2 regions of the Paenarthrobacter sp. NPDC090520 genome follow, and region 1 is predicted to be linked to the other one. Evidence: riboswitches for the same ligand, from Rfam matches in the RefSeq annotation. Region 1 holds a riboswitch; the other holds the start of a gene.
What was found. Region 1 has a riboswitch for cyclic di-AMP ahead of ACIQTZ_RS15575 (hypothetical protein). Riboswitches for the same ligand answer to the same signal wherever they lie in the genome.
Positions count from the first base shown of each region.

Region 2: it holds a riboswitch for cyclic di-AMP, as region 1 does, so the genes downstream of both, ACIQTZ_RS20885 (hypothetical protein) here and ACIQTZ_RS15575 (hypothetical protein) in region 1, are expected to answer to the same signal.

Region 1 covers NZ_JBIVXM010000012.1:113,856-118,751, forward strand. Annotated here, with positions in the region: gene ACIQTZ_RS15565 (response regulator transcription factor) at 153-893, shown strand; gene ACIQTZ_RS15570 (sensor histidine kinase) at 897-2,387, shown strand; cyclic di-AMP (ydaO/yuaA leader) riboswitch at 2,496-2,679, shown strand; gene ACIQTZ_RS15575 (hypothetical protein) at 2,683-3,531, shown strand; gene ACIQTZ_RS15580 (glycosyltransferase) at 3,705-4,896, shown strand, end outside.
Region 2 covers NZ_JBIVXM010000023.1:60,796-65,691, reverse strand. Annotated here, with positions in the region: gene ACIQTZ_RS20890 (hypothetical protein) at 1-95, opposite strand, end outside; gene ACIQTZ_RS20885 (hypothetical protein) at 92-1,585, opposite strand; cyclic di-AMP (ydaO/yuaA leader) riboswitch at 1,589-1,738, opposite strand; gene ACIQTZ_RS20880 (hypothetical protein) at 1,868-2,101, opposite strand; gene ACIQTZ_RS20875 (ATP-dependent DNA ligase) at 2,148-3,209, shown strand; gene ACIQTZ_RS20870 (DUF6480 family protein) at 3,288-3,530, opposite strand; gene ACIQTZ_RS20865 (maleylpyruvate isomerase family mycothiol-dependent enzyme) at 4,558-4,896, opposite strand, start outside.

The DNA of each region.
Region 1 (4,896 bases):
CCTGGCTGTGCGGAAGCTGTGTTGAGGAGCAGTCCCTCCTGTGACCTGTGGATTCGCGTGTTTCAGGACTCCCATCTCGCTAGTGTTGACTTCACAGGGTCCTCACAGGACCGGCAAAGCGCCGGCAAACCAGCAGATTGGAGAGTTGTCACATGGCATCCCCGCACTCCATGACCAACAACCTTCCCCAGCTCTCCCACCCGGACGGCTCCCCCATCCGCGCCCTGGTGGTGGACGACGAGCCGAGCCTCGCCGAGCTCATGAGCATGGGCCTCCGCATGGCCGGCTGGTCCGTCGCCGTGGCCGCAGACGGCCCCGAGGCCGTGAAGCTCGCTAAAGACTTCCGTCCGGACGTCCTGGTGCTGGACGTGATGCTTCCCGGATTCGACGGAGTTGAGGTCCTGAACCGGATCCGCGCGTTCGCCCCGGAAGTCCCCGCTCTCTTCCTCACCGCGAAGGATGCAGTACAGGACCGCATCGTTGGCCTGGCTGCGGGCGGCGACGACTACGTGACGAAGCCGTTCAGTATGGAGGAAGTCCTGCTGCGCCTTCACCGTTTGGTGCAGCGTTCAGGTGTTGCCGCCATGGACACCGCAGAACTCGTGGTGGGCGACCTGACCCTGAACGTGGACACCCGCGAAGTAACCCGGGCCGGCGAGGACATCGCCCTCACGGCAACCCAGTTCGAGCTCCTGCGCTACCTCATGGAGAACCCCAAACGCGTGGTCAGCAAGGCCCAGATCCTCGACCGCGTGTGGGACTACGACTTCGGCGGGCAGGCGAACATCGTGGAGCTCTACATCTCCTACCTGCGCAAGAAGATCGAGGCCAACCACCCGCCCATGATCCACACCGTGCGTGGCGCAGGCTACGTCATCAAGCCCGCGGACTGAACCTTGACCACACTCTCAGGGGTCGCCCGGAAGACGCAGCGGAGCTGGCTGGACCCATCCACCTGGCATTTGCGGACCCGCCTGGTGCTCGTAGCCATGGCGCTGCTCGTTGCCATCTGCGGGGCGGTGGGAGTGGTGAGCTATGCGTCCATGGACATGGTGTTCAACCGGCAACTGGACCGGCAATTGGAGCAGGCGTCCAGCCGCGCGAACGACTTTGGCAGGCCGCCCTCCAGCTACCCGAACGGCCGGCCTGACCCCCTCGAAGCCCGCGGGCAGGGCGCCGGCACCCTGAATGCGCGGATCAGCGGATCGACCGTCAGCAGCGCCGGGCTCATCGACGCTTCAGGGAACCGGGCAACGCTCTCCGCCGAAGACAAACAGGTCCTGCTGGACCTTCCCTTGGACAACCGACCCGTTGACCGTTCACTGTCCAATGGCGACTACCGCCTGGTCGCCGTCAAAACGGCCTATGGGGATGTGATCGTGACTGGCCTGCCGCTCGCCGACAAGCAAAGCACCGAAGCGTCCCTCGTCTGGACCATGGTGTTCGTATCGCTCGGTGGTTTGGTACTGATTGGGCTGGCCGGAACCGTCATTATCCGGCGGACCATGCGGCCACTGGAGCAACTGTCCGAAGTGGCCACCAAGGTTTCCCGTCTGCCCCTCGATGCCGGCGAGGTGGCGCTCGCGGTGCGCGTACCCCCGTCGGCTTCCCACCCCGGAACGGAGGTAGGCAGCGTGGGCTACGCCCTCAACCAGATGCTGAACAACGTGGCCAGCGCCCTCGAAGCCAGGCAGGAAAGCGAAACCAAAGTCCGGCAATTCGTTGCCGACGCCTCGCACGAGCTCCGCACGCCCCTTACGGCCATCCGGGGTTACACCGAGATGCTGCGGATGACCGAGAATTTCACCGAGGATGGCCGCAAGTCGCTGTCACGCGTCCAGAGCCAGTCGGAGCGGATGAGCACCCTGGTGGAGGATTTGCTGCTCCTGGCCCGATTGGATGAAGGGCAGCCTTTGAAGGTCACGGACGTGGACCTGACACAGTTGGTCATTGAAACCGTGACTGACGAGAAAGTCATGGCCCCGGACCACGTGTGGCAGCTCAAGCTTCCGGATGAGCCCATTACGGTCCGCGGAGACGGCACGCAACTTCATCAGGTGCTGGCCAACCTGCTGTCCAACGCCCGCAAGCACACCGATCCGGGCACCACTGTGGTCACCGGCGTCATGCTGAGCGCGGACGGGAGTGCAGTGGTCACCGTGACGGACAACGGGCCCGGTATTCCCGCGGATTTCCAAGGCCGCATCTTCTCCCGCTTTGCCCGGGCTGACGCGGCACGTTCGGGATCGGAGGGCACGTCGGGCCTGGGCCTGTCGATTGTCGAATCGATCGTCGGAGCACACGGTGGCAGCGTCGAAGTCACCTCAAAACCGGGGCGCACGGAGTTCGCCTTGCGCCTCCCCTCAGTGACAAGCGAACAGGTGTAACGAAACCGGCAAGGCGACGCACCGGCGTCGTGATCTCTGTTACCTAAATGTGACTTAAGCAAAATCCTCCTGTACCGTCGAAAGGGTGGGTCGCCCCAAGAGGCCCACACCCGGGATGCGCCGAGCTCTGCCACTTCCCGGAGTTCCGTTCTCATCGAGGCAGAGACGGGGGACCCAGAGTCTCCGGGCCAGGCATTGCGCCGGCCCTTGGGGTGAAGCCGCAGCTACGCGCGCGGCCGGATGACCTCATCCGAACCCGACAGCTAACTCCGCAGGCGCTGAGAGGTAATCACACATGTCTGAATTCAAGGATCAGACGCGCCATTCCGCGCGTCACCGCGACGAAAACGATGCTCCCCTGACCAAGTCGCAGGCCGTTCTGAAGAACGCCGCACGCCAGGGCAAGGCCGGCCACCGCATGTCGGTCGTAGCAGGTGTCGTTGCCGCCGCACTCGGCGTCGCTTCGCTGGGACAGGCCGCCAACGCCGCGTTCAACCTGCCGGAACTGAGCCAGGCAGCGCAGACCCAGGCCGCCGTACAGTCTGACCCGAAGGCCAACGCTGCCTCAGACGCAGCTGCGGAAAAGGCTGCTGCGGATCGTGCAGCTTCGGCCAAGGCCGCAGCGGACCAGGCAGCGGCCGCAAAAGCTGCAGCCGAGAAGGCCGCCGCCGACAAGGCAGCTGCAGACAAGGCTGCCGCAGACAAAGCCGCAGCAGACCAGGCGGCTGCAGCACAGGCCGCAGCCGAGAAAGCTGCTGCCGACGCCGCCGCCAAGGCTGCCGCTGACAAGGCGGCAGCAGCAGCTGCAGCCGCCGCTGCCGCGCCCAAGGCCGTGGACGATCCCGCCGCAGCCAAGGCCTACGCTGCCAGCATCCTGGCCAGCTACGGCTGGGGACCGGGCGAAATGACCGCCCTGAACACGCTGTGGGAGAAGGAATCCAACTGGCGCACCACGGCCACCAACGCTTCCAGCGGCGCATACGGCATTGTCCAGTCGCTTCCGGCTTCCAAGATGGCTACTGCCGGCGCCGACTGGCAGACCAACTACCAGACCCAGATCAAGTGGGGTCTGAACTACATCAAGGAACGCTACGGTTCGCCGTCCGCAGCCCTTGCCTTCCACTTGGCCAACAACTGGTACTAAGCCCGCAGGCTTTCCGATAGCCGCTCCTGTTCCCGCCGCGCGCATCAACCCCAACTGATGCGCACGGCAGGACCGGGGGCGGCTTTTCGCCTGTCCAGACGCCGCCACAGTTACACAGTCCCGTCACAGCTTCCGCCTAAAGCCCTCACAATCGGCGGATCCACTCTGGATGCATGACGCTCATAGATCCAGCCACCAGTGCGCTGCCGAGCCCCGCCCATGCGGGGCACTCCGCCGCTCCTGCCTTGCCCCACCGGCAGATGCGGCGCTCTCCCGTGGACACCCGGACCACAGTTCCCGTCCTGGACGTCACCGTTCCCGTCCACAACGAGGAAACGGACCTCGAGGAATGCCTGCGCCGCCTGCACGGACACCTCGTGGACACTTTCCCGCATTCCTTCCGCATCACGGTGGCGGACAATGCAAGCACGGACAACACCCTGAAGATCGCCGAGCGACTGGCCCGCGAACTCCCCGAGATTGCCGTCATGCGCTTCGAGGAAAAGGGCCGGGGCAACGCCCTCCGTCAGGTCTGGCTCGCGTCGCCTTCCCCCGTTCTGGCCTACATGGACGTGGATCTCTCCACAGACCTCGCCGCCTTGGCGCCGCTCCTGGCGCCCCTGATCTCCGGGCACTCGGACCTGGCCATCGGCACGAGGCTCTCCCGCAACTCCCGGGTAGTCCGTGGGCCGAAGCGCGAATTCGTGTCCCGCAGCTACAACGTCCTCCTGCACACCGTCATGGGTGCACGGTTCTCCGACGCGCAGTGCGGCTTCAAGGCCATCCGCGCGGACGTTGCCCACCAGATCCTCCCGCACACGCTGGACAACGCCTGGTTCTTCGACACCGAACTGCTGGTCCTCGCCGAACGCTGCGGACTCCGCGTCCATGAAGTCCCCGTGGACTGGACCGACGATCCCAACTCAAGCGTCGACGTCGTACGTACCGCACTGGCCGACCTGCGCGGAATGGCGCGCCTGACGCGCGACCTGGTCACCGGACGCATCCCCGTTCCCGAACTTCGTGCCGCCCTGGCGCGCGGACCACTCCCCGCTTCCTCACGGACCTCCGAGGCCACGCCGCGGACGAGCCTGTTCGGGCAACTGGTTCGCTTCGGCTTCATCGGGGCAGCATCAACGGTGGCCTACCTCCTGATCTTCCTGTTCTGCCGCAGCTTCATGGACCCGCAGCTCGCCAACTTTCTGGCCCTCATCATCACTGCTGTGGCCAACACGGCCGCCAACCGGCGCTTCACGTTCGGCATCCACGGCGGCAACCACGCACGGCACCACTTCGAAGGGCTGATCGTCTTTGGCATCGGCTTGGCGCTCACCTCCGGTGCGCTCGCCCTGGTGCATGGAAGCA
Region 2 (4,896 bases), on a different contig from region 1:
CCCATCCGGCGACGGAAGGCAGCCGTCCGGCTGCTGCTGCAATAGCGGCCGTGCCAGCCGATGTGCGTGGTGGTCCGAGGCATGCGCGTGCTCATTTCAGCGCCTCCTTTGCAAGGTCCAGCAAACCGTCCACACTCACGGTCGGTGCAGTCGTTTCAGGGGCGCTGCTTGCTTTTGGGCTGTTGCTCGGCCTCGGCTTCGACGTCTCGGTGGGGGTGGGCGTCGGCGTCGGAGTGACCGTCGGAGTCGTGGTGGGGGTCGGCGTCGGTGCCGTGATGGTGTCCGACGGCGGAGCGGGCTGGCTCGGGACCGGGGAGGTTACGCCGGGCACCGGGACAACAGCCGATGGAGCCGTGGACGGTACCCACTGCGGGGCTGCCAGCGAAACCTGGGGAGCAGCCGCGGACGACGCCGGCGCGGCAGCGGGTGCCTCTGCTGCCGGCGGTGCGGGGTCGGCTGAGGGCTGCCCGGCTTCGGTCTTGGCGGCCGACGTGGACGAAGCTGTGGTGTACGACGGCGTGGGGCCGGGTGACGCCGTGCCCGTTGCCCGTCCGTCGCCGTCCGTGGAGGAGCCGCTGGCTTCCTGGGATTGGTTGTCCTGGCCGAAGAGCGGAAGATCCAGGGCCTGGCTGACCGTACCCACCGTCAGGACCAAGCCAAGTGCTCCAGCCACGACGGCCATGCGCTGGCCCATGGTCTTCACCGAAGCGGCCTTGGTCAGGACGGCATGCGGTTCCCGGTTGAAGGACGATGCCCCGAATGAACCGAAGGCCGACTTGCTTGCCGTAACCGACTTGCCCGCGCCGGCCGACGAGGCCGCGCCGGCTGACGTGGCGGTGCCGGGAAAAGTGGTTGCCCGGCGTGGCTGTGAACCATCAGCTGCCTTGGCCGCGGTAGCCTGCCGGCTTGCCAGGCCTGCGGCAGCGGTTGCGGCGGCGGCAATCTGTGCAGGCGTCTTCGGCTGGGCGCTGGCCTCAGGCTGGGCATTGGAATTGCGGAGCACCGGCGCGGCTACGGTCGGAATGGCGGCCGTCGCGGGTTCGGGCTCAGGGGTGGGCTCGGCCGGCTTCACCACGGGGATGGCAGCAGTCGCGGGAGCGGTCTCAGAAGTGGGCTCGGCGGGCTGCACGACGGGGATGGCGGCAGTCGCGGGCGCAGCCTGCGCCGTCGGAATGGCGGCCGTCGCAGGAGCAGCTTCCTTGTCGGAGGCAGGCTCGGCCGGCTTTACCACGGGGATCGCAGACGTCGGCGGCCCGGGCGTGGTCGACGCGATCCGCGGAGCATCGTCCGCGATCGTGCTTGGTTCCTGGACTGAGGCAGGAGCCGCAGCATCGTCCGAAACCGAAGCTTCCGGCGCAATGACAGCCTGGGCGGCTGCCTCGCGCTCGGCCGCGCGGCGCTCCGCGCGCGTCATGGGCGCGGTGGGCGCAGGCGCGGTTGGATTGACAACAGCGGCGGGTGCCGCCGTCGTGCTTTCAGCGCTGGTGGGGGACTGTCCGCTGGGTTGGGCCCGACGGCGTCCGGATGGCTTGGTGCGCTCGATGGCCTCCTGGGCACGGCGCGGCTGATCCATGGTTGGGGACATGGGTGATTGCCTCTCAACGCCTGCGAGGTTAGCTGTCGGGTTCGGACGAGGCCGTCCGGCCGCACGTGGCGGCTTCACCCCAAGGGCCTGCGGAATTCAGGCCCGGGAACTCTGGGTCCCCCGTCTCTGCCGCGGATCTGGCGGATTCCGGGATGCGGCAGAGCTCGGCGTCAGCCCGGAAGCGGCCCAGCGGAGATCAGGGTCGCCCTTCGACCGTACAGGAGCAGGGAAGTAAAGTCACATTAATGTAACGGACGGAACGTCCAAGGTTTCGAGGTGGCCTTATCGCCTACCCTTCGGCGCTGGAGCCGGAGACGGCAATTCATGCTGGACCTTTTGTACCTGGTGCGCCTGGTGGGTTTCGGGGCGGTAGATCTCGTCCACGATGCCCAGGACGCCTGCCAGGGCCGCGCGTTTCACCGGGCGCTTAGTGTCCCTGCGCCGCGTCCAGATCCAAAGGAGCGCAACGAGAGCGGGTCCGCTGAGAACGGCAGCCAACACGGCCAATAAATCCATGGATCAACACTAGCTTTGAGCATGTACTGGCCGGTAGACATGATCTATGGACCTGCCTGTGATGCCGCCCGTTTCGCCCATGCTCGCCAAGTCCGTGCCCACCATCCCCGATGTGGGGCACTACGAACCCAAGTGGGACGGCTTCCGGACCATCGTTTTCAAGGATGGGGACGAGATCGTCCTCGGCAGCCGCAACGAGAAGCCCATGACCCGCTACTTCCCCGAACTCGTGGACGCGCTCCAGAAGAACCTTCCGGAGAAGTGCGTGATCGACGGTGAGATTATCCTCATTTCCGGCAACCGTCTGGACTTCGAGGGCCTGCAGCAGCGCATCCACCCCGCCGACAGCCGCGTCCGGATGCTCGCAGAGAAGACGCCGTCCTCGTTGGTAGCGTTCGACCTGCTCGCCCTGGGGGATGACGACCTGACGGGACAGCCCTTCGCCGAGCGCAGGGCCGCACTGGAAGAGGCGCTCGCCGACGCCGAACCGCCCGTGTACGTCACGCCCGCGGTCACCGACCTTGATCGTGCCAAGGAATGGTTCGTGCAACTTGAGGGAGCAGGGCTCGACGGCGTGCTGTCCAAACCCCTCGACGGCACCTACCAGCCGAACAAGCGGGTGATGTTCAAGACGAAGCATGAACGGACGGCAGACTGCGTGGTGGCAGGATTCCGCTGGCACAAGACGGCGAAGGTTGTGGGGTCCATGTTGCTGGGGCTCTATGACGACTCGGGCCGCCTGCACCATGTGGGCGTCGTGGCGTCGTTCCCCATGGCCAAGCGGGAAGCCCTGGTGGCGGAGTTGGAGCCGTACCAGGTGGAGTTCGCCGAGCATCCGTGGGGCGAATGGGCCAACCAGGAGTCCGCCGGGGGATCCAGGATGCCCGGTGGCCAAAGCCGGTGGAGTGCCGGGAAGGACTTCTCCTTTGTTCCGCTTCGCCCCGAACTCGTGATCGAGGTGGCGTACGACTATATGGAGGGCGACCGTTTCAGGCACACCACCCAATTCCGTCGGTGGCGGCCGGACCGGACTCCTGACGGCTGCACCTACTCGCAGCTGGAAGAACCCGCAGACTACGATCTGGGCGAGATCCTGCGGCTGAAATAGCGCCCCATCGCCGCCAAGCCGCTGTCTCGCCGTTTCCCAACAAACGGAACAGATGCCTGGCGACTGATGTGGGAGCGGTTACTCCTGGTGGCCTTGGTCGCCGCTCATGCTGCCTTCGCCGGGAGGCGTTTCTCCCGGAGGTACTCCGCCGCCCGGCTCCAGTCCGGTGATGTTGCCGTCTTCCGGATCCGGATTCGACGATGCTGCGGGGTCTTGGTCTTCGTCCTGCCGCATATCCGGATCCTCGTGGATGCTGTCCGGTTCAGCGGCGCCGGAGACGCCGAACGTTTGGGGGTCGTCTTCGGGGTCATAGCTCGTCATGGCCAAACCTCTTCCTCAGTAACCTTATTATTTGCATTGCCCTGCCAGCCTAGCCTCGGGACCGGTGCCCAACAAGGGCAGCCCCGGCGGCACGCCGTTCCTCGCGCTCAAAGTCTTTCCCGTTCAGTGAGAGGCCTGTGGAAAAGATGGTTTTGCAGAGTTCTGTTTCGGCCGCTTACCTGGAATGGGCGTACAAAAAACCCCGGCCGCATCATGGCTCATGTCCAGAGAGGCGGGTCCGGGGACTTCATCTGCAGTCTAGCAAGGAGCGCCGAGTACTGACCAATGCCCAAACTTGGTCCAACGGCGCCCACAGCCGCGCCCTCGACGAGGCCATCACCCCAGTCCGCATGGCAACGTACATGGCCGCTGCCTCTTACGATCACTCGCTGGCGAGACAGCTCTATATTTGGGATCGTGACGTTTCGGCAGCCCTTTTGGCCGACATCGCAATCGTGGAAGTGGCCGTGAGGAACGCTATGGCCAAGCAACTGGAGCTTGCCTACGGGGGCTTCTGGTACACGGCAGATATTGGGCTGGATGGCCCGAGCCGGAACAAGTTGGCCGAGGCCTGGTCGAAATTGCCGCAGGGGCGGCGCACTTCCGGCCACCTCATAGCAGGCTTGATGTTCGGGTTCTGGAAGGGACTCTTGGAACCAGGGGGATATGTGGGGCGGGAACCACAGCGATTTCGGGCTTCGCATGAGCTTCTTTGGAATAGCTGCCTCAACAGGGCATTTCGAGGTGGAAGATCCGTGGCTTCGGCCGACGGCGTGAAATTCACAAGGACCTGGACATTGGGAGTCGTCACGATCGTCCATGCCGCACGAAACAGGGCCGCCCACCATGAGCCATTTGTGGCTGGCTTTCCGCTCCCCGGTCAGCAGCATCGGCTCACCGTGCAGCAGGCCCACGAGGCTTGCCTGAAGCTGGCTCGAATGTTGGACCGGAACCTCGCCGGATGGCTCGAATCAACCACTCGAGTTCCTGGAATCCTTGCCGCCCGTCCAGGCTAGGTCGCAGCGCCTTACCTTCGCGCCCGCTCCAGGAAAACGTCCGCGCCCGGGCCTGTCAGTTCATTGCCCGCAATGGCGCGCCCGGAGACGGCGAGGAGCAGTGAGATGGCCGGACCCTGCACTTCCGGACCTTCGCCGCGCGCGTAGCGGGTATCCGTGGCAACGAGGCGCCATCCTGCTCCGAGCTCCTTGCCGCCTCCCATCTTGGTGGTGGTCTTCAGTTGGTAGTGCAACGCTGTGGCCACGTGCTCGGCAGGATAACTGTGGCTGATCGCCAGCGGGCGGCGGATGTCCTCGCCATGCACGAACGCTTCCACCAACCGGGTGGCCAAGGAGGCTGGAGGTCCGGA